DNA from 2 places in the Ezakiella sp. genome. Region 1 is predicted to be linked to the other one. Evidence: riboswitches for the same ligand, from Rfam matches in the RefSeq annotation. Region 1 holds a riboswitch; the other holds the start of a gene.
What was found. Region 1 has a riboswitch for cobalamin ahead of SPI61_RS05920 (cobyric acid synthase). Riboswitches for the same ligand answer to the same signal wherever they lie in the genome.
Positions count from the first base shown of each region.

Region 2: it holds a riboswitch for cobalamin, as region 1 does, so the genes downstream of both, SPI61_RS07160 (energy-coupling factor ABC transporter permease) here and SPI61_RS05920 (cobyric acid synthase) in region 1, are expected to answer to the same signal.

Region 1 is NZ_JAXFOB010000028.1:54,338-65,086, reverse strand. Features, by position in the region: gene SPI61_RS05935 (ABC transporter ATP-binding protein) at 1-1,356, shown strand, start outside; gene SPI61_RS05930 (ABC transporter ATP-binding protein) at 1,490-3,064, shown strand; gene SPI61_RS05925 (hypothetical protein) at 3,173-3,757, shown strand; cobalamin riboswitch at 3,885-4,058, shown strand; gene SPI61_RS05920 (cobyric acid synthase) at 4,179-5,018, shown strand; gene cbiB (adenosylcobinamide-phosphate synthase CbiB) at 5,015-5,965, shown strand; gene SPI61_RS05910 (sirohydrochlorin cobaltochelatase) at 5,975-6,721, shown strand; gene SPI61_RS05905 (precorrin-2 C(20)-methyltransferase) at 6,724-7,374, shown strand; gene SPI61_RS05900 (histidinol-phosphate transaminase) at 7,367-8,404, shown strand; gene SPI61_RS05895 (cobyrinate a,c-diamide synthase) at 8,391-9,719, shown strand; gene SPI61_RS05890 (precorrin-8X methylmutase) at 9,719-10,345, shown strand; gene cbiD (cobalt-precorrin-5B (C(1))-methyltransferase CbiD) at 10,346-10,749, shown strand, end outside.
Region 2 is NZ_JAXFOB010000032.1:18,212-28,960, reverse strand. Features, by position in the region: gene SPI61_RS07195 (S1C family serine protease) at 1-194, opposite strand, end outside; gene SPI61_RS07190 (HAMP domain-containing sensor histidine kinase) at 281-1,507, opposite strand; gene SPI61_RS07185 (response regulator transcription factor) at 1,500-2,180, opposite strand; gene SPI61_RS07180 (SdpI family protein) at 2,303-2,680, opposite strand; gene SPI61_RS07175 (energy-coupling factor ABC transporter ATP-binding protein) at 2,778-3,545, opposite strand; gene cbiQ (cobalt ECF transporter T component CbiQ) at 3,554-4,234, opposite strand; gene SPI61_RS07165 (energy-coupling factor ABC transporter substrate-binding protein) at 4,234-4,524, opposite strand; gene SPI61_RS07160 (energy-coupling factor ABC transporter permease) at 4,508-5,233, opposite strand; cobalamin riboswitch at 5,409-5,594, opposite strand; gene hisS (histidine--tRNA ligase) at 5,643-6,965, opposite strand; gene SPI61_RS07150 (hypothetical protein) at 6,978-7,250, opposite strand; gene arcC (carbamate kinase) at 7,369-8,295, opposite strand; gene rsmG (16S rRNA (guanine(527)-N(7))-methyltransferase RsmG) at 8,437-9,123, opposite strand; gene mnmG (tRNA uridine-5-carboxymethylaminomethyl(34) synthesis enzyme MnmG) at 9,116-10,749, opposite strand, start outside.

The sequences.
Region 1 (10,749 bases):
GCTCTCGTAAACTTCGGCTCAAAATTCGAACTGAATTTAAATCGTGACATAAGAAATGAGATTGTTGAAAGTATTCTTAATACAAAGATGGAACAGCTGGAAAGAGCCGGACGAAGCAATGTTTTTAATGTTATAATTGACGACTTAAAATCGATTGATGATAAACTAATACCTTTGGTTTTTGATTTAGGTTTTTCTATCTCAAGTTTTGTGATTGGGTCAATAATTATAATAAAGTACGACTATATTATGTTATTTGATATGATTGCCATATCTGTTGCGTCAACAATTGTAATCCAAAAGATTTTAAAAAGTTCAGAAATAGCATCTGCAAATAGTCAAATTCAAAGGCTGAATGTTATAAATAAATTTTTTGACATTATTGTGGGCGCAAGGGATATTAAACTGTTTAATAAAGAAAAGATTTTTTCAAATGAATTTTACAAAGAGAATCAGACGCTGAATAAGCTCGATAAAAAAATAATAAATATTAAAAATGTTTCTCAAGCACTTGTAAGTTTATTGTTTAATCTTATTATGGCTATTTTAATTTTTATTGGAGGAATGCGTGTTAGTCAAGGCAACTTGTCAGTCGGAGCATTGATAGCAATCATATTGTATGCCTCAATGATTACCGATCCGATATTTAATATCATAGAAAATCAAAAAGAAATAGCAGCTTTCAAAAATTCTGTTAAAAGGATAGATGATACTTTTAAAAGAATAGAGAAAGAATGTGTAAATTTAATCGAAAATTTTAACACTATTGAATTTAAAGATGTTTCGCTAAATTATGGAGATAACCACGTTTTAAGAGATTTTAATTTAGTCATAAATAAAGGTGATAAATTAAAAATAAATGGAAGAACAGGTTCAGGCAAGTCAAGTATTGCAAAATTAATCACTAATATGTATAAGCCGTCTTCGGGTAATATATATGTGGATGGGAAAGAAAATCAGACGGTTTCATTATCAGCGGTTTTTCAAGAAAATAAATTATTTAACATGTCAATAATCGAAAACATCACATTTAAATCTACGGTTAATGATAAGAAATTGAATGAAATCATTAAAATATGTAGGTTGGATGAAGTTCTTGAAAAGTATTCAATAAAGAATATAGGGTTCGACAGCAGCACCTTATCAGGTGGAGAGAAAACAAGAGTGTTGTTAGCGAGAGCATTATACAAAGATTGCGAACTATACATTTTTGATGAAATTAGCACAGGGCTTGATGAAAAACTTTTTTATAAAATTTTTGATGACACTATGAAATATTTAGAAGCAAAAACAGTCATTACCATTGATCACAAATATATTGACGAAAAATATTTTTCGAAAAATATTTCTATATAAATCTAAAAATGTTTTGGCATTAAATCTATAAGGTTATGTATTTAGATAAAACACTCTTGCTTTTGCAAGGGTGTTTTTGTTTGCGGTGATTGATTGAGTTGAAGTTTTTTGGTATGATGATATAGAGGCGACTATGGAAAATATTAGAAGATATCTTTATCAAAACAAAATAAAAACTCTGATTGTTTTTCTTCTACAAATTTTGATGTGGGGAATGCAGGTCATTGTGCAATTTTTTGCTATAAAAACATTTGACGGCGCAATCAGGCTCGACATTCATCAATTTTTGAAGTGGATTTCGATTTCGTTTGCAGGATGGCTCGCATATTACTTAATTTGTATGCTCGAGTCTTATTTTCGTGCAATGGCGATAAAGTCCATGAACAATGATCTTCGAAAGGATTTTTACGAGACAATTTACAACGGAGATATAAAAAATTTCGGCGGAGAAAAAAGAGCGGAATATATTTCTTACATAACAAAAAATGTCGACGAAATTTCTACTCTCGCATGGGAAAGCGTTTTCAATCTGGTCGGAAGAGTTGCACAGATAGTTTGGAGCGTTGCGGCGCTTCTCTATCTCGACTTTTATCTCTTTTTATTCGCCGTTTTTTCAACGCTTATAATGTGGTTTATGCCGAAAATTTTTGAAAAGCGTATCGAAAAAATCGGAGAGGACAATTTGAAAGCGCAAGCGAAGGCGATGAAGAAATTTAAAGATTTAATTTACGGCGTGCACATTCTAAAAATTCTATCCGCAAAGAATTGGTATTTAAAAAGAGGAATGGACGCGAGCGAAATAAGCGAAGAGGCGAAGTCTAGAAAAAATTACATGACGGAGATTTTGGAATGCACGATGGGAATCGTGAGTGTTTTGATGCAAATTTTGGCGGAAGTCATCGTGGTAGTTCTTGCATTTTACGGGCGAATCGGAGTTGCGGTGCTTGCAGGGGCAGCAAATCTCATAGGCGGAGTCACGAACGGACTTTCAAATCTCACAAATGCAAAAATGATGATAATGCAGTCGAAGCCGTATTTTGAAATTCTAAAATCAACCGATGTTGAAAAAGTGTGCGACGAGTCGTTTAACCAAACGCTCACGCTCAAAAATATTTCGTACAGCTACGATGACAAACAGGTTCTTAAAGGCATTAATATGGAATTTAAAAAGAACGGCAAATATGCAATTATCGGAAAGTCGGGACGCGGAAAATCGACAATTTTAAAGATTATTATGGGGATTATAAAGGATTACGAGGGCGAGGTTCTCTACGATGGAAGCGTGCGCGAGAAAGCACTCGACACAAATATGTCCTACATTTCGCAAGATGTATATCTTTTTAATGCCTCGATAAAGGAGAATATTGTTTTAGGCGGGGACTTTTCGGGTACGGCTATAAGTGACGCACTTTTTAAAAGCTCGCTTCAAAAGGACATCGAAAACTTTAAAGACGGCATCGACACGATTGTCGGAGAGAACGGCGCGAATATTTCCGGAGGCGAAAAACAAAGAATCGCAATTGCAAGAAGTTTGATAAACGGCAAAGACACGATTTTGATTGACGAGGGCACAAGCGCACTCGACCGGGAAAACAGAGCGGCGATTGAAGAAAATTTACTTAAAAGTGAGAACCTCACAATTATTATGGTGAGCCACAATTTGGATGAGAACATGAGAAAACTTTTCGATGCAATTTATGAAATTTAGTGGATCGGGAGATTTTTAATTCTATAAATAACTTTTGAAAAAATCATAAAATATGGTAGAATGAATATAAATACGTTTTTAATCAATAAAAATGAATGCGGAGGTTTTATGAAAAAATATTCAAAGGGCAACTTTTTCGGATACAACACATTGAAGGGGCGACTTCTTTTTGCTCTGATTTTCGGTGCGCTAATTGCAATCGACATCGCAATCATCGACACAAAAGCTTTGCACAGTCTTCATCTCAACTACAGAACCGCAGAAGTTGAAAAATATATCGATTTAATGAGCATATTTGTGTTTGTAAACGGCGTACTATTTATGTTCTACAGTAGCATGGGCGTTTACGACGCGATTACATTTATGACTTCGGAGAAAGTTTATGCACCGAAAATATTTTTCCTCGCCATGATAGTGCTTGGAATTTGTCAGGCATTTATGGGCATCGACACAGTCATGCGACTATTTGAAATGAACGCGCTCATTGTAAATAGAGATGCAAACACATACAAGGGCGTTTATCTTTTCGGAGCGGCGATAAAATGTTTGCTTTATAGTCTATTGATGTATGCGATTCGAATGATTTCGGAGTTCAGGATGAGAAAAAGTAACGAGAAAATGTTTCGAGAAAATCATGAGCTGAGACATAGAAAAAAACAACTTGAAGATTTTTTGAACGAGAGCGGGGAGTAGTTTGTGTTTTTAAAATTTAAAAAAATAATTTTTGAGGGATTTTAAAATACAATTTTATGTTCTTGATTTTTATAGAATAAAATTTAATAATTACCGGAAATTTATGTTTTTGAGCGACTATAAATTTGAAAAATTATACGTTTAATGGTATAATTTTATGTAGATAGATTAAGGGAATACGGTTAAAACCGAACAGCAACCTCTACTGTATGCCGGATTATATACCACATGCCACTTAACGGGAAGGCGGTATATGTTTTGATGGCGAGTCAGGATACCTTCAGTTGTACTTTTGGGATTGGGAAGTATGCTGTTTTATGTTGTTCCTTTAAAATAAATTTTTGGAGGATGTATGGGTAAGTTTTTAAGATTTTAATTCGAATCTTGATTAACTTGCCCATTTTTAAGTTGGAGGTTTATTTTGGCGAAAATTATGGTTCAAGGCGCAACTTCTTCGGCAGGTAAGTCGCTGTTGTGCACCGGTTTATGCAGATATTTTTATAAAAAAGGTCTGAAGGTTTTTCCTTTCAAGTCGCAAAATATGAGTAGAAATGCTTTCGTTGATGAAGACGGTCACAAAATTGCAACCGCACAGGTCCAACAAGCTTTTGCGTGCAACAGAAAACCCGATGTCAAGATGAATCCGGTGTTACTTATTCCAAAGACCGACGTCGGAAGCACGGTTGTGCTTTTCGGAGAAGAGTTCAAGGATATGAAGGCGAGGGAGTATTTTGAGTATAAAAAAGAACTCCTTCCGATAATTGAAAAAACTTTTTCGGAGATTGAGTCGGAAAACGATATCGTTGTGGTTGAAGGTGCGGGAAGTCCTGCGGAAATAAATTTGAGAGAGAACGATATTGTGAATATGGGTTTGGCGGAACTTGTGGATTTGCCCGTGATTCTTGTTGCGGATATCGACCGCGGCGGAGTTTTTGCATCTCTTTACGGAACGGTCATGCTTTTAAGCGAGAACGAGAGAAATCGAATCAAGGGACTTGTCATAAATAAATTCAGAGGCGACAAAACTCTTCTCGATTCGGGCATCGAAGAAATCGAAAAGCTTACGGGAATTCCTGTCATCGGAACGATTCCATATGTGAAGCTGAATATCCCGGACGAAGATTCGCTCGTCGACTACGACAAGCCTGCAAATCACGGCGGAGTTACCAGGGAAGAATTAGAAATTGAATTTGATAAGCTTATGAATGCGATTGCAGAAAATATGGATATGAAATTTGTTGAGGAGATTGCGGGGTTATGATTAAAATTGTTTTGGCGGCGCTTTTAATAGACCTTTTGATCGGCGATCCGGTTTATCCGTTTCACCCGATAAGGCTTATGGGAAAGCTGATTTCCTTTGAAGAGAAAAAGTTTTTAAAGGAAGATAAGAGTGACTACGAAAAATTTGTCGCAGGGAGTGCGATTGTCGTTTTTAATCTCGTTTTTTCGTATCTCGTCACATATTTTATTATAAAAATTATTCCTGCGGGAATTTTCAGAACACTTTTTCAAATTTATGTGGTTTATTCGTGCATTTCTCTTAAAGAACTTTCGAAGTGCGCAAGAAAAGTACGAGAAAAGCTCGAGGTTTCAATTGTCGATGCAAGGCACGAGCTCTCGATGATTGTGGGTCGCGACACTGAAAATCTTACGGAAAAGCAAGTTGTGATGGCGACTGTGGAAACGGTTGCCGAAAATGCGAGCGACGGAGTTTTCAGCCCGATTATATTTGCATTTTTGTTCGGACCTGCAGGGGCGGTCATGATGAAGATGGCAAACACGATGGATTCGATGATCGGATACGACGACAGCAAGTATTTTTATTTTGGAAAAACGGCAGCACTCACAGACGATGTTATAAACTTTATCCCGGCAAGACTCACGGCAATTTTCTTTATTTTGGCGGGGGCAGTTTTGGATTTGAACATTCAAAATGGAGTTGAGGTAACAATTAGGGATTCAAAAAAACACGCAAGTCTTAATGCGGGTTTTCCGGAGTCGGCGATGGCTGGGCTTTTGGGAGTTAAACTTTTGGGACCTTCGACATACAAAGGCGTTTTGTCGGACAAGGCTTTTATCGGAAATGATTTGAGAGAGATTGATAAAGACGATATTTTTGTGGCAAACAGAGTGATGTATGTTGCAACCGCTCTTTTGGTTGTCACGATGTCAATATTATTATATTCACCGCTCTACAGAGCGCTTTAAGGAGGAAATATGAAGGGGATTACAGTTTGTTTTTTCGGTACGACACACATGGACACATATGATGCGTGCATAAAGCCGATTTATGATTATGTAAAAAATAAATATGGAAATGAATATGAAGTCGAGATGGCGTATACGTCGCGCATAATAAAGAAAAGGCTGAAAGATAGAGGAATTATGGACGTGAAAAACGAGAGGGAAGCACTTGATTATTTCAAAAGCCTCGGCATCGACGAGCCGATAGTTTTCAGCACACATCTTTTGGCGGGACACGAGTACGAAAAAATTCTTTCACTTAAGGAGTTTTATCCGGGGCTTCGCGTTTCAAAACCGCTATTTGCGGACAAGTCTGCAATCGATGAATTTACAAAAAAGGCAATTTTCGAAGAAGACGAGTGCACGGTTTGGATGGGACACGGCACGAGCCACGAAGTGGACGACGTCTACGACTACTGCGACGAGTGTTTCAAGAAAAACGGCGGAGAAAATGTTTTCGTTGCGACGGTTGAAGGCACGAGAAGTCTCGAAACTATTTTGCCGGAGCTCGAAAAATTCAAGGATAAAAAAATCACACTAAGACCCATGATGCTTGTGAGCGGCGACCATGCGAAAAACGATATGGCGGGAGACGAACCGGATTCGTGGAAAAGCATTCTCACACAAAAAGGTTTTAAAGTGGATGCGGTTTTAAAGGGACTCGGCGAGTTTGATTTTGCAAGGGAAATGTTTTACGACAGATTAAAAGAGGTGCTTTAGAGATGAAAAAACTCTATGGAATCGGAACGGGTCCGGGCGCGGCGGATTTGATAACTGTTAGAAGTAAAAATCTTATCGAGAATGCGGATGTGATTTTCGCACCGAACAACAAGGGCAAAAATATGGCGCTTGACACGGTGCGCGAGTATATAAAAACCGAAAATATTGTTTATCTCGATTTTCCGATGGGTAAAGTGGGAGCGGAGATTTACAAGAAGAATCTCGAAATTATCCACGAAAATCTTTCGGACGAAAGTTTCGGCGTGTTTCTTACGATTGGAGACGCCGCAATTTACAGCACATTTATAAATACTCTTTATTTCGACGAGGAGATTTCGTTTGAGATGTCACCGGGCATTCCGTCATTTTTGGCGGCGGCGGATTTCGCCGGAGTGCCGCTTGCGACAAAGGGAAAAAATTTCCTCCTTACAGATGATATCGAAAATGCAAATCTCGAATTTGTCGATAGAATTGCAATTTTAAAAACTTATAAAAATAAAAAAGAAGTAATAGAAAAGCTCGAAGCACACAATTTTTCTTATATTTATCTTGAAAATGTTTCGGCAAAAGACGAGCTCATACTTCGAGACAAGGAAGAAATTTTAGAAAGGGAGAATTATATGTCCCTCATGATTGGATGGAGAAATGAATAAAGGACACGGCGCAAATATTTTTAAATATTCAAAAAGTGGAGAGCTTCTCGATTTTTCGAGCAATATAAATCCCTACGGACCGACCGGGAGGGTCAAGAAAAATATAAGAGAACATCTCGATTTGATCGCGAGATATCCGGATGTGTCATATGGAAAACTTTTCGAAGCCCTCGAGAGATATCTCGGAGCGGACAAATCGTATATTTCACTCGGAAACGGTGCGATGGAAGTGATTGATGCGGCAATCTCGCTATATGAAAATATTGTAATATTTGAGCCGGCGTTTATGGAATACGAAATACGCGCACGCGTGCAAAAGAAAAATATAAAGAAAATAAATCTCGACGCATCGTTTAAAACCGATGTCAGAGATTTGGATTTCGATTTAAAAAACACTCTCGTAATTTTGACAAGTCCGCACAATCCGAGCGGAGTGAGCCTTACAAAAAAAGAGTTCGACGAGATTTATGAAAAAGTTTCAGAAAGCGGCGGAGCGATTTTGATGGACGAAGCGTTTCATGAATTTTCGAGCGTGAGCTACGATTTGGCGAAAGAAATTACGAAATACAAAAATTTGTTTGTGGTGAGAGCCGCAACAAAATTTTTCTCGCTCCCGGGCCTCAGACTCGGGTATATGGTTTCAAATTTCAAAGAGAAAATCGACAATCATATTCCAACGTGGTCGGTTTCATCGCTTGTGGAAAATTTGGGAGAGGATTTATTTTTTGATGAGGAGTTTATAATATCATCGAAAGAGAAGCTTGCGAAATCACGAAATAAGTTATTTTCGGAGCTTCAAAAGATTGGCGGGATTTATCCGCTCCCATCGGATGCGAACTATATATTGATTAAAACTGATTTCGACAATGAAAAGCTTTTTCAAAATCTGCTTAACAAAGGGATTTTGGTGAGAAAGTGTGATAATTATGATAATTTGGGGCATCAATATATTAGAGTTGCGGTAAAGAAGGATGAGGACAATGAGAAGCTTGTAAAAGCTTTAAAGGAGGAAGAAAATGAACGATTTTAAACGAAACACTTTAAGAAAGCTTATGATTACGGCGCCGTCTTCAAACACCGGAAAGACGCTCATAAGTACAGCTTTGATAAAGTTGTTTAGGGAACTGGATCTTCAAGTTATGGGCGCGAAGACCGGTCCGGATTATATAGATGCTGAATATTTAACTTACGCTTCGGGAAAGAAGAGTGAAAATTTCGATTTGTTTTTGATGGATGACGATTTGATAAAGAAGAAGATAAATAAAATCGCGGTTGACAACGACGTGCTTCTTGTAGAAGGTGTTATGGGTTATTTCGACGGTTCGGGAAACACTTTCGAAGCAAGTAGCTTCGATCTTTCGAAAAAATTTGACATAGGTGCAATTCTTCTTTATGAGCCGAAGGGCGAAATGTTTACGATGGTGCCGAAGATTAAGGGCATGGTCGACTTCAGTGAAGGTCAAATCAAGGGCGTTATTTTCAATAAAACGAGCAAGAGAATTTATGATATGATTGCACCGCAAATTGAAAAATATGTGGGCATAAGCGCGCTCGGCTACATTCCGAACGACAAGAGACTTGAAATTCACGAAAGAAGTTTGGGACTTATTAGGCCGAAGGAAGTCGAAGATATCACTGAAAGACTTGATCTTATTACAAACCAAATGAAAAAGACGGTTGACATAAGAGGTGTTCTTATGGCTGCGACACAACAAACGAGTGAACAGGATAGAGCCGAGGAAAATCCGTTCAAAAAATACAAGATTTTGATGGCAAAGGACGACGCATTTTGCTTCCACTATGAATCGGAGTTATATGATGCGGCAACTTTCTTTTCGCCTTTAAATGACAAGGAAATTCCGGAGGACACGGATTTGGTCGTAATCGGCGGAGGCTATCCGGAGTTGTTCAGATTTAAACTTTCGAACAACGAAGCTATGATTAACTCGCTTCGCGAATATCACAGAAAGGGCGGCAGAATTTTGGCATACGGTGGCGGACTGATTTATCTTTCAAAAAGAATCGGAGAAGTGCCGATGGTCGGAATTTTCCCCGGACTTTCATCAATGACGAAAAATCTCATTCACTTCGGTTACCAAAAGGCGGTCATCGAAGACGAATGGCTCGGCACACAACGTGGGGAATTTAATGTTCGTGAATATCACAGAGGTATTTATGAAACGTCGAGCAGATCGATGCTTATGCTAAGTAAGCCGAACGACGAAAAGGGCGAAACGAGACACAGCGACGGGTACAAGGAAAGAAACGCCTACGGTTCATACAGCCACGCGCATCCGGACGCTATAAGTAAAATGATTTTACAATTTTTGGAAAGGAAAGTTTAATGTATATAAAAAATCCGAAGAAAATTGAAAACAATTCGATGGATATTATCGCACCGTATTTGAGCGATGTCGATTTTAAAGAAGGGGAACTTCCGATTGTTAAACGCATGATTCACACGACGGGCGACGTCGACTACAGACATATCATCGAATTTCAAAACGATTTTGTCGAACGCGCGACTCTTGCAATGAAAAAAGGCGGAAAGATTTATGCAGACACAAATATGATTGCGGCAGGTGTGAATAAGCCGGCGCTCGAAAAAGCAAATCTCGAAGTTTTTACATGCGTTTCCGACGAAGATGTAAGGAAAATTGCAAAGGAACAAGAGATAACGCGATCGATGGCGGCTGTCGACAAGGCGATAAAAGACGGCGTCACGATGTTTGCTTTCGGAAATGCGCCGACAGCGCTCTTTAGACTTATCGAGCATATAAAAGCGGGCGATATTTCTCCGGACTTTATTATAGGTGTGCCGGTCGGATTTGTGGGAGCCGCAGAGTCGAAAGAGGAACTTTCGACGGTGAGCGTGCCTTTTGTGAGAACGAACGGTTCAAAGGGCGGTTCGAATGTTGCAGTTTCAGTTATAAACGCACTTTTATATAGTTTTATCGAGAGGGATTTTTAGTTGGACGAAAAATTGCTTGGAAAAGGTCACGAGATTTATGAAAATGGGCTCCGCCTCGGATACACGACGGGAAGTTGTGCAACTGCGGCGGCTCTTTCTGCTGCAAAAATGCTCGTCGACGAGGGGAGCGATATTTTAAAACTCGAAACTCCGTCGGGTATAACTTTGATTTTGGAAGTTTTAAACAAAAGAATCGATGGCGAGTACGCTTTTTCCGAGATAAGAAAAAGTTCGGGCGACGACCCGGACGTGACCGACGGAATTTTAATCGGGGCAAAAGTGAGAAAAAGAAATGACGACAAGATTGTCATTTCGGGAGGCGAAGGCGTCGGCATAATAAAACGCAAAGGGCTTTTCGGAAAAGTCGGAGAACCTGCGATAAATCCGATGCCGAGAAAAATGAT
Region 2 (10,749 bases), on a different contig from region 1:
AGCATCTTCGTTCCATAAAACGAGCCGCTTGCAAAACTCCCAAGCATAACCGCTGCAACCGCCGACACAAAAAACTTTTTTATAGGCGAAGATTTTTTCGGTTTCTCCGTCCTTTCTTCCGGCTCATACATATATCCGTTCATTGTTTCATATTCCAAAAACTCACGTCTGTTATCCTTTTCATTAAAGTCCATTTTGATTCCTCCCTTAACTTTATATCTAAATTATATCGAGAGAAACCTAATCAAAACTTAAAATCCAACTTAATTATACTTAAAATTTATTTTATCGGAAGTTTTATTTGAATTTTCAAAGACTTTTCATCATCAGTCGTCGCACATATCTCGCCGCCGTGCGAATTTACAATTGCCCTTGCAATCGAAAGCCCGAGACCGTATCCGCCGGTCTTGCTGCTTCTCGATGCATCGGTTCTATAAAATCTTTCGAAGAGATATTTTGTGTTTTCACGTGAAATATATTCGGTGCTGTTTGCAACTTCAATAATCACCTGTGTACGCGTTTTCTCACATCTCACATCTATGTTTCCGCCGGCGCTTGAATATTTAAAAGCGTTGTCCAAAATGACCGACAAAAGTTTTTCAATCATTTTCTTGTCGCCGCAGAAATTAATGTCCGGAAGAATTTCAACTTTCAAAATTTTCTCCTCAAGAATCGCACGCGCTTTGTAGGACTCCGTCATTTCAGAAACGAGTTCCGAAATGTTAAACTCGCTCATATTCAAACTGTCCGCACCCTCGTCCATTCGCGCAAGCATTGTGAGGCTGCTGCTTAGTTCGGTGAGCCTTGTCGTTTGCGTTTTTATGTCAGACAACCACTCGTTTTCCCCGAGGTCCATCTGAAGTACTTCCGCATCCGCATTTATGATTGCGAGCGGCGTTTTTATTTCGTGCCCCGCATCGGTGATGAAACGTTTTTGCTTTTCATAGCTTTCCAAAACCGGCTTTGTTATGCGTTTTGACGTGAGCACAATAAGCACATAGACGATTATGAGCCCGACAATCGAAATCAAAATTCCGATTGAAACAAAAGACCTGAAATTTTCGAGCACGCGCCCCATATCGAGAAAAATAATTCGCACGCCCGACTCTTCCGCAACTGCTCTGTATCTGTAGTCCCCTTGGTAGCCGTGACTCTTCCCGCTCTTTAAAACATCAATCGCATACTTCACCGCTTCCTTTGTATTTACTGCGGCAATCTTTCCGGTGTCCACCGAAATTACAATCTCCCTTTCGCCGACCAGCACCGAAAAAAATCTCGACTCGTACGGAAGCTCTATCGATTCGTTTGGGTTTAGTCCATACTCTTCCATATAACTTCCGCTCGGAAATCTGCCGTTGTTGTCCGCCAAAATGTCGAGTGTTTCGTCCGCACGCCTAACAATTCTCTTGTAGCTTATAAATGAAACGATTGACATGATGACCGCAAGAACTATGAACAGCGACAGCATCGAGGCAACTATAAATCTTTTCCTTAATTTCTTAATCATTTCTTTCCTCAAGCGTATATCCGGCGTTTCTCGTTGCCTTTATTTCCACATTCGAATCGAGCGATGCCAGCTTTTTTCGAAGATTTGAAATATAAACCCAAACCACATTTATCTCCGCCTCGCTGTCGAAACCCCAAATCTTTTCCATAAGCCTTTCCGTCGAAATGAGCTTATTTTTGTTTTGCATCAAAAGTTCCAAAATTTGAAACTCCTTGCTTTGAAGGCGAGTTTCGCCGGAGTCGGTCTTTAAAATAAATGTATCGCGCATAAGAATCGTGTTTCCCATCTTTAAAATCGAATCGCCCTCGTTGTTTTCCTTGGACCTCGTTATTGCACGGATTCTCGCCAAAAGCTCGCGACTGTTAAACGGCTTTGTGAGATAATCGTTCGCCCCCGAATCGAGACCCAAAACCTTGTCGTCGACCTCCGACTTCGCCGTCAAAATAATAACGGGAAGCATATTGCCTTCCTTTCGCATAGTCTTTAAAACAGTGATACCGTCGACTTTCGGCATCATCAAATCCAAAATCAAACAATCATAATTGTCCGCAGACAAAAAAGAGAGTGCCTCCTCCCCGTCATAAACCTGGTCCACGGAATAATTGTTTCTCTCCAAAATAACTTTAAGCGCCTTTGAAAGAGAAACTTCATCCTCAGCAAGTAAAATTCGCATATAAACACCCCCAATAATATTATAAATATAAAAACTTAATTTAACCTAAATGATTTATACCCCAAAAATAAAAAAATCCGGCAAGAGGTCACAACTGACATCCTGCCGGTAAATTTTCATATTTATTTTCTCACGCCGTTCGCATCGAAAACTTTTTTAAGCTTCGCCGAAACCGCAACTGTTGCTCCAATCATAAATAAACATTGAACAATTTCTATCACACCTACAACTTTTCCAATCGTATCGATGTCGTAACCGTTCATAATCGCGAGCGTCGCATTTGAAAGCGGAAGAAGAACGAGTCCCAAAGTCTTCCAATACTTGCCGTTGAGATTTTGTGAAAAATCCCACGTCTCCTGGCTCTTCATCGAAAATTTCGTCCTGAACCCGAAAGCCCAATTCGGCTCTTTCGGCGGATTTTTTAGAAACATATTTCCGAAAATAATCATAACAATCGGAACAAAACTCACTACAATAACCATCAACAAATTGAATCCCATAAAACTCCCTCCTTGGTTTATATATACCCTTTTTGTTTGGATTTAAATAAAAAAGCGAATGCCCCGCATCCGCTTTTTATATTTTTAGAGTGTCCACTTATATCTCATCTTTTATTCCATATTTTTCCATAAGTTTTTTTATTCTGAAGCCGCCGGGTATATCAAGTCCGGCGTCCATGATGATTTGTTTATTTTCATAAACTGTGTCCCTGTCTCCTTCAAGGACGATTTCTCCGTTTTTTATGATATAGATGTAGTCGGAGACTCCGTATATGAAGTCCATGTCGTGGCTCGAGACAACTATGCCGCACGTTTTTTTGAGGTCGGAGAGTATTTCTTTCATTTGGCGGGTGAGACGCGGGTCGAGTCCTGCCGTCGGTTCGTCCATAAAGAGGTATTTCGGCTCGAGAAGCATTGCTCCGGCGATTGTGACTCTTTTTTTCTCGCCGTACGAAAGGTTTTGAACGAATCTGTCCGCAAGATATTCCATATTTATGGTTTTCATTATGTTCTCCACTCTTTGCTCCGCCTCTTCTTCCGGCACTTTGAGGTTTCTTAGTGGAAACATGAGGTCGTCGCGGACGGTCGAGTAGAAGATTTGTCTGTCCGGGTCTTGCATGACCATGGTCACGTCCCGTCTCAGTTTTCTTTTGCCGCTCTTTGAGTATTCCGCCTTTTCTCCGTCAATCACGACTTCTCCCGACTCAAATTTTAATAATCCCAAGACGGAGTTGAAGAGTGTGGATTTGCCGGAGCCGTTTTGTCCTATAAGACCGATGACTTCACCTTTTTCCACTTTAATATTTATACTTTTCAGTATTGTTTTTTCATCAATTTTTGTAATTAAATTTTTTACTTCAAGCATTTTTTCTCCTAAAAATAAAAGTTTCCGTCAAAGAGTTTAAGGTCGAGTGCGTTTTTAAAGTCGTTGTAGCTTCTCATAACTCTGAAGAAAAGCATTTTTGCGATTTCAGAAACCGATCTTAGCCATGTTTTTGGAGTTTCAAAACCGTGTTTCAGCTCGCCTGCCGAGTGCATCGCTTCAAGTTCAATCGAGAATATTTGGATGAATCTGTACATCAGTATCATTTGCTCGATAAATTCTTGCGGAGCGTGCATTTTTTTCAATACTTGTGCAAGTTGTGTGATCGGCGTTGTGACACTTATAAAAAATGTTGCGCTGATTGCGGCAAGACTCCTCGAGAATATGAGTTTTGCTTCGTCTATCATACTTTTTTGAAATCCCGCATAGACGTTTCCGATTTTTATATAGTGCGTGTAGTTTTCGGTATCATAGCCGAACCCGATTAAGACTGAGATTATTCCGAGCACAATAAAAGCCATCGGAACTTTGTATAGTTTTATAAATTTTTTTAGATTTATTTTTGCAACAAAGTGGATGACAATGAACGTTAGAACGACTACCCCGAGGTGAAACTCCCACCTATCGATAAAAAAGGCAAGTACAAGGAAGAATATTCCAAGTCCTGCCTTTAAAACGGGATTTGTTTTTGTCAGTCTGTTATTTGTTGCAAGACTGTCAATTGTATTCATTATTTTCTAGCCGGTTCTTTAACAGATTTTTTTCCTTTGTAGTATCCGAAAAAGTATCCGATTACTATTGCTCCGATTGCAGCTTGTAGTGCAAATAGAAGCGATTCGATTTCACCGGACTTCGGCTCAAAGATTGAGTCAAACCACGGTTCGTAATCCGGATTGTTTTCTTCAATAACGTCGCCTGCAGCATCATCAGCTCCGCCGTATTCACCTTCGATAAATACAAGTGGGATGATGACAAGCGCTATTGCAAGGACTATTAATAACCATTTACTTGATTGTTTCATTTAATAGACCTCCTTCAACATTTTTAACACCGTTGTAAACAAGAACGGTCAAGATTCCTTCCATGATTGCGATTGGAACTTGTGTGAGCATGAATACGCCCATGTATTTTCCGATTGAAACCATTAACGAATCGCCCGGGAACGCGATTCCGAGTTGAATCGATGTAATTAGATATGTGAATAAATCACCGATTGTTGCTGCGATAAATACTGCAACATATTCGTTCACTTTAGCTTTTCTGAGACCTTTCCAAAGTGCCCATGCACAGAGCGGTCCGCAAATTGCCATTGAAAATGCATTTGCTCCGAGTGTTGTGAGTCCACCGTGTGCAAGAAGTGTTGCTTGGAAAATAAGTGTGATTGTTCCCAAGATAAACATCGGGAGCGGTCCGAAAAGGATTGTTCCGAGGCCGACACCTGTCGGGTGTGTGCAGGAACCTGTCATTGCCGGCAATTTGAGACTCGATAGTAAAAATACGAATGCTCCTGACAATGCCAAAAGTAGTTTTCTTTCCGGTTGTTCACGTGTAACTTTGATTAGACTTCTCATACCGACAACGATGAAAGGTGCCGCAATAATAAACCATATAAGAGCTTGTGTTTTAGGCAAAAAACCTTCAGCAATGTGCATGGCATAAGAGGTCGAGGCTTGCATGAGTCCCATAAAGAGTACGAGACTAAACAGCCATCTTCTTTGTTTCTTGTTCATAATTCCTCCTTGAACTTGTAAAATCACAATTTGTCGCAAATATGTTATCTAAATTGACGATATTATTAGAAGGAACAACGCCACAAATTGTGATTTAGTTGTAAGGATAAGAAAAGTAGGCATAAAAAAACCGCGAATATTCGCGGGTCCTCTAAAAGTCATACCTTCCTAACCCGAAAATATTTTGAGATGTTTCAAGTATCCTGACTCATAAGCTTTAAGTTCGGTCGCCTTCCCGTTAAGTGGCATGTGACCCAACCTTACTTAAATACAGTAGAGGTAGCTGTTCCGGATTCTAACCGGATTCCTTGTGCGTATTCGCCAAACATCTTTCACCTATATAATATTACAAAAATATTAAATTGTCAACCCGGAAATTAAAAAAACGCTCAAAAAATGAGCGAATTTTCTATTTGTTTTCTATTATTTTTTTCATACTGACGTAGTCGCCGATGCCGAACTCGTGTTCGTCGCCCGACTGCATGTCCTTCAGTTTTATTTTTCCGTTTTTCACTTCGTCTTCACCGATTACAATTACAAATGGAATATTTTCCTTGTTTGCATAGTTCATCGATTTTTTTACACGGCGATCCATCTTTTCGATTTCAACTTTGAGTCCTTCGTTTCTTAGACCGCTTGCGAGTTTGAAGCTGTCCACACCCGTGCCGATTGGAATTATAAATAAATCCACACATGAATTTACTTCGCCTTCGTGCATTTTATTTAAAATTTCGTAGATTACGTCGAGTCCGAAGCTCATGCCGATTGCCGGATATTCTTCGCCCGTTCCCACAAATTCCGTTATGATGTGGTCATATCTTCCGCCGCCGCCCAAACTTACGTTGAAGTCGTGGCCTTTAACATTTCTCTCTTTGAGGAAAATTTCCCACACAGTTCCCGTGTAGATGTCGATGCCGCGCGCAAGATAAGGACTGAAGACCATGTCTTCATTTGCGGCTGTGTTTTTTGTATAAAGCACGAGTTCACCGAGTTCATCGATTCCTTCTTTTAAAATTCCCTCTGCATCCTTTTCGAATTTTTCTTTTATTTCCTCAAAAGAAAGCGAAAGCACTTCCAGAAGTTCGTCGACTTTTTCGCCGTCGAAATCAATTTTCTTAAATTCCATCTTGAGCTCTTCGTTTGTGAGTTTGTCGAGTTTGTCGATGAGCATGATTGCCTTTCTCGTGGTGTTCTCGTCGAGCTCTCCGAAAATCTTTTTTATAAGTCCCGTCAAAAGTTTTCTGTTGTTGTATCTTATTTCAATGTCGAGTCCAAGATTTTTAAATCCGTCATGCGTAAGATTCATAAATTCCGCATCTTGCATGATTGACTTGACACCAACGATGTCGACATCGCATTGCGTAAATTCACGATTTCGTCCGAGTTTTACCGGACCGTCTCTAAACACTTTTCCGATTTCATATCTTTTAAACGGCATGACAATAGAGCCGTTCGTCGCAATGAGTTTCGAAAAACAGATTGTGAGGTCATATCTAAGACCGAGCGCCCTTTCGCCTTGGTCGGACAATTTATATGTTTCGTTTAAGATGTCCGCGTCCGCCGAATACTTCGACGCAAGCAAATCATACATACACAAAATCGGAGTTTCAACAGGTGAAAATCCGTAAATCTTAAATACATCCGTAAGTTTTCTTTTTATTTCTTCTCTCAAAGTTTGTTCTGCGGGCAAATATTCATATGTCCCCTTAAGAGTTTCAAAATCCTTGTTCATAATTCTCCTTATCTATAACATGCCGAATCCCGTTACCAAAATACCGAGACAAGCTGTGCAGGCGATAAAAATTATGCTGCACAAAACTATTCCTATAATTGAGGTTATAAGCCCCGCTCTTCCAATTGAGTTTCCCGGTTCATAATCGAGTGATTTTTTTGCGACTATAATTCCGACAACTCCGACAGGAATGCCGAGAAGTGTGAGCATTGAACCCGAAATGGAGCAAATTATTGAAGAAATTCCTAATATAAGGGATAAAATCCCGTTGTTATTGTTTTCCATAAAACCCCTCCTTTTCTTTATTATACACGAAAATCGTTTGAAATAAAAGTGTCGTTTTGTTTTTAAGTCTCCCGCACAAAAATTTGTACAAAAAAACCGGAATTTCTTCCGGTCAATTTTATTCAACTATAAATGTTCCCGTTTTGCCGTTCATGCCTTCGACAAGTTTGTCCAAACTTGTGATTAGGGTCTTTCTGCCTTTTCCGCTCTTAACGAAGTCCATTGCGGCTTCGATTTTCGGAAGCATTGAGCCTTCAGGGAATTGTCCTTCGGCGATATATTTTTCGCATTCTGCGAGTGTCATTTGTGACAAATCTTGTTGGTTCGGTTTGTTGAAGTTTATGGAAACTTTTTCAACGCCCGTCAAAATTACAAGGCTGTCGCAATCCGTGTCGCTTGCAAGAAGAACTGAAGTTCTGTCCTTGTCGATAACAGCGTCGATTGATTTTAATCCTTCTTCGGTTCTTATTGTCGGAATTCCTCCTCCGCCGCCTGCAATCAAAATTGTGCCGGCGTTTGAAAGAGTTTTGCAAATGTCCTTTTCCACAATTTCAATTGGAATCGGGCTTGCAACAACTTCTCTATATCCACGTCCTGAATCTTCAATCATTGTCTTTCCGACTTTTTCAAGTTGTTCGGATTCTTCTTTTGTATAAAATGCACCGATCGGCTTTGTCGGATTTTCGAAGTGCGGATCATCCTTGTCCACAATAACTCTTGTTACAACAGTTGCAACTTCTTTTTCAAGTCCCATTTCCTTGAGCTTGTTGTCGATTGCGTTTTGAAGTTCCGCGCCGATAAAACTTTGGCTCATTGAAACACATGAAAAGAGCGGAAGATTTTCAGTCTTGTCTTCCTTTGCACCTCTGTCGATATTGCTTTTAATATATCCCACTTGCGGTCCGTTTCCGTGACAAATTACAACTTCGTGGCCGTTTTTAACCAAATCGCAAATCGGTCCTGCAATAATTTCAACCGAATGTTTTAAATCATTATATAAAGTTCCCAGAGCGTTGCCTCCAAGAGAAATTAAAATTCTGGACATAATTATCTCCTTAAAAAAATAATTGGCTCGGATAATCATCTAAGCCAACTACATTATAACGCATATTTTTAACATAAATAAGACATTTCTAAAACCATAAGGTGTATTTAAAACCAAATTGATTAGAATCACATGCAAAAATTAAAGCGGTTGCGTTTTCGGTTTGTTTCCCATTCGCGGATATTTTTTCGGCGTGGATTTTATCTTTTCAATCACGACTATATTTCGTTCGTCGCCGTTTTCGAGTGAAAAGCTGTATGTCTTTTTCACTTTGCCGCCGAGTGTATTGAGTCCGTTCTTTATCTCGTCAAGCTCTTCCTTGACGCCCGGTCCCTTCATCGCAATCATGTGCCCTCCCGGTTTTACAAACGGCAGATTGTATTCAATCAAAGTATTGAGCCTTGCGACTGCACGCGCAATCGAAGTGTCGAACATTTCTCTGTAGCCGTCTTTTCTGTTCGGGTTGCACGCCTCCTCCGCTCTTTCGTGTGCCGTTTTGATGCCCTTAAGTCCGAGTTCTTCGATAACCTCATCAAGAAAGACCAGTCTTTTTTTAAGGCTGTCGAGCAAAACGACTTCGATGTCCGGTCTCATAATTTTTATTATAACGCCCGGAAATCCGGCTCCCGTTCCGACGTCGACAATTTTTTTCGTGCCGATTTCGTCTAGTATCGGAAGGACGCTCGCGCTATCCAAAATATGTTTCACCCACATCTCGTCATAGTCCGTGATTCGCGTGAGATTTAAAACTTTATTTTTTGAAATGAGCATCTCCAAATATCTGTCGATTTGTTCTCTTTCTTTTTCGGTGAAGTTTATATCATTCACTGCCTTTCTCCTTTTTTCTCTTTTCGATTTCCATATGAATCAAAATAACATTTATATCGCTTGGTGAAACTCCGCTTATTCTCGAAGCCTGCGCAATCGTTTCCGGTTTTATTTGTTTCAGCTTTTGAAGCGCTTCTTTCTTCAAACCCGAAACGGCGTCGTAATCAAAATCATTTCCAAGAATTCTGTTTTCTTCTTTGTGGTGTTTCTTTATTCTCTCGTCGGTTTTTTTGATGTATCCGCTGTATTTCACTTCCGTTTCAAGAAGAAGTCTAAGCTCTCTGTTTAACTCCGTTTCAATAGGAAATTTTTCCAAAAGCACATCGATTCTCACTTCCGGTCTTTTTAAAAGATCCAAAAGCGTAGTTGCCGTTTTTATCGGCGTTGTAAATGACGAAATTTTTTCATTCACATCGTCCTTCGGCGTGAGCACAATACTTTTCATCTCATTTTCCGCAGCATTTAAAAGCGCTTCTTTTTTTAAAGTTCTCTCGAGCCTTTCTTCGGTTGCAAGTCCGACGTCATATCCTTTTTTCGTGAGCCTCAAATCCGCATTGTCCTGTCTCAAACTCAAGCGATACTCCGCCCTCGCCGTCATCATTCTGTACGGCTCATACGAAATTTTCGTGACGAGGTCATCAATCAAAACTCCGATATATCCCTCGTCCCTTCTTATCACAAACGGCTCGCGACCGAGCACATTGTTTGCGGCATTTATCCCCGCGACAATGCCTTGTCCCGCCGCTTCTTCGTAACCGGAGCTTCCGTTTATTTGTCCGGCGAAGAAAAGATTTTTTATGGTCTTACTTTCGAGTGTCGACTTCAAATCCGTTGCAAAAATCGCGTCGTACTCAATGGCGTATCCCGGGCGCATAATCTCGCAATTTTCCATGCCCTTCACCATCTTGTACATATTTTCCTGCACATCTTCCGGCATCGACGTCGAAATTCCCTGCACATACATTTCCTTTGTGCTTGCGCTTTCCGGCTCTATAAAAACTTGGTGGTCGCTCCTGTCCGGAAATCTTTTTACCTTGTCCTCAATCGACGGGCAATATCTCGGTCCCGTGCCTTCTATAAGTCCGCCGTATAGCGCACTTCTTTCCATATTTTCACGTATATATTCGTGCATCTTTTCATTTGTGTGTGTGAGATAGCAGTCGACTTGTTCGCGCATGATGTTCTCTTCGTCGTTCATAAACGAAAACGGCGTGACAACCTTGTCGCCGTGTTGCACTTCCATTTCCGAAAAGTCCAAACTGTCCATGTTTACTCTTGCCGGCGTACCCGTCTTTAAACGTCTCAAAGTGATGCCGTGTTTTTTAAGTCCTTCCGACAAAAGCATCGACGGAAAACGCCCGTCCGGTCCGCTGTCGTAGTTCAAATCACCGATAAAAACTTTTCCGCCGAGATATGTTCCCGTCGCAATGACAACCGCCTTCGCTTTTATCGTTCTTCCGTCACGAACCACCACGCCCTTGACCGCGCCGTCTTCGATGACTATGTCCGTTGCTTCCATTTGGCGGAGTGTCAAGTTTTCGGTGGACTCGAGCTTCTTTTTCATCTCTTCGTGGTATCTGATTTTGTCCGCTTGCACACGTAGTGAGTGGACGGCCGGTCCCTTCG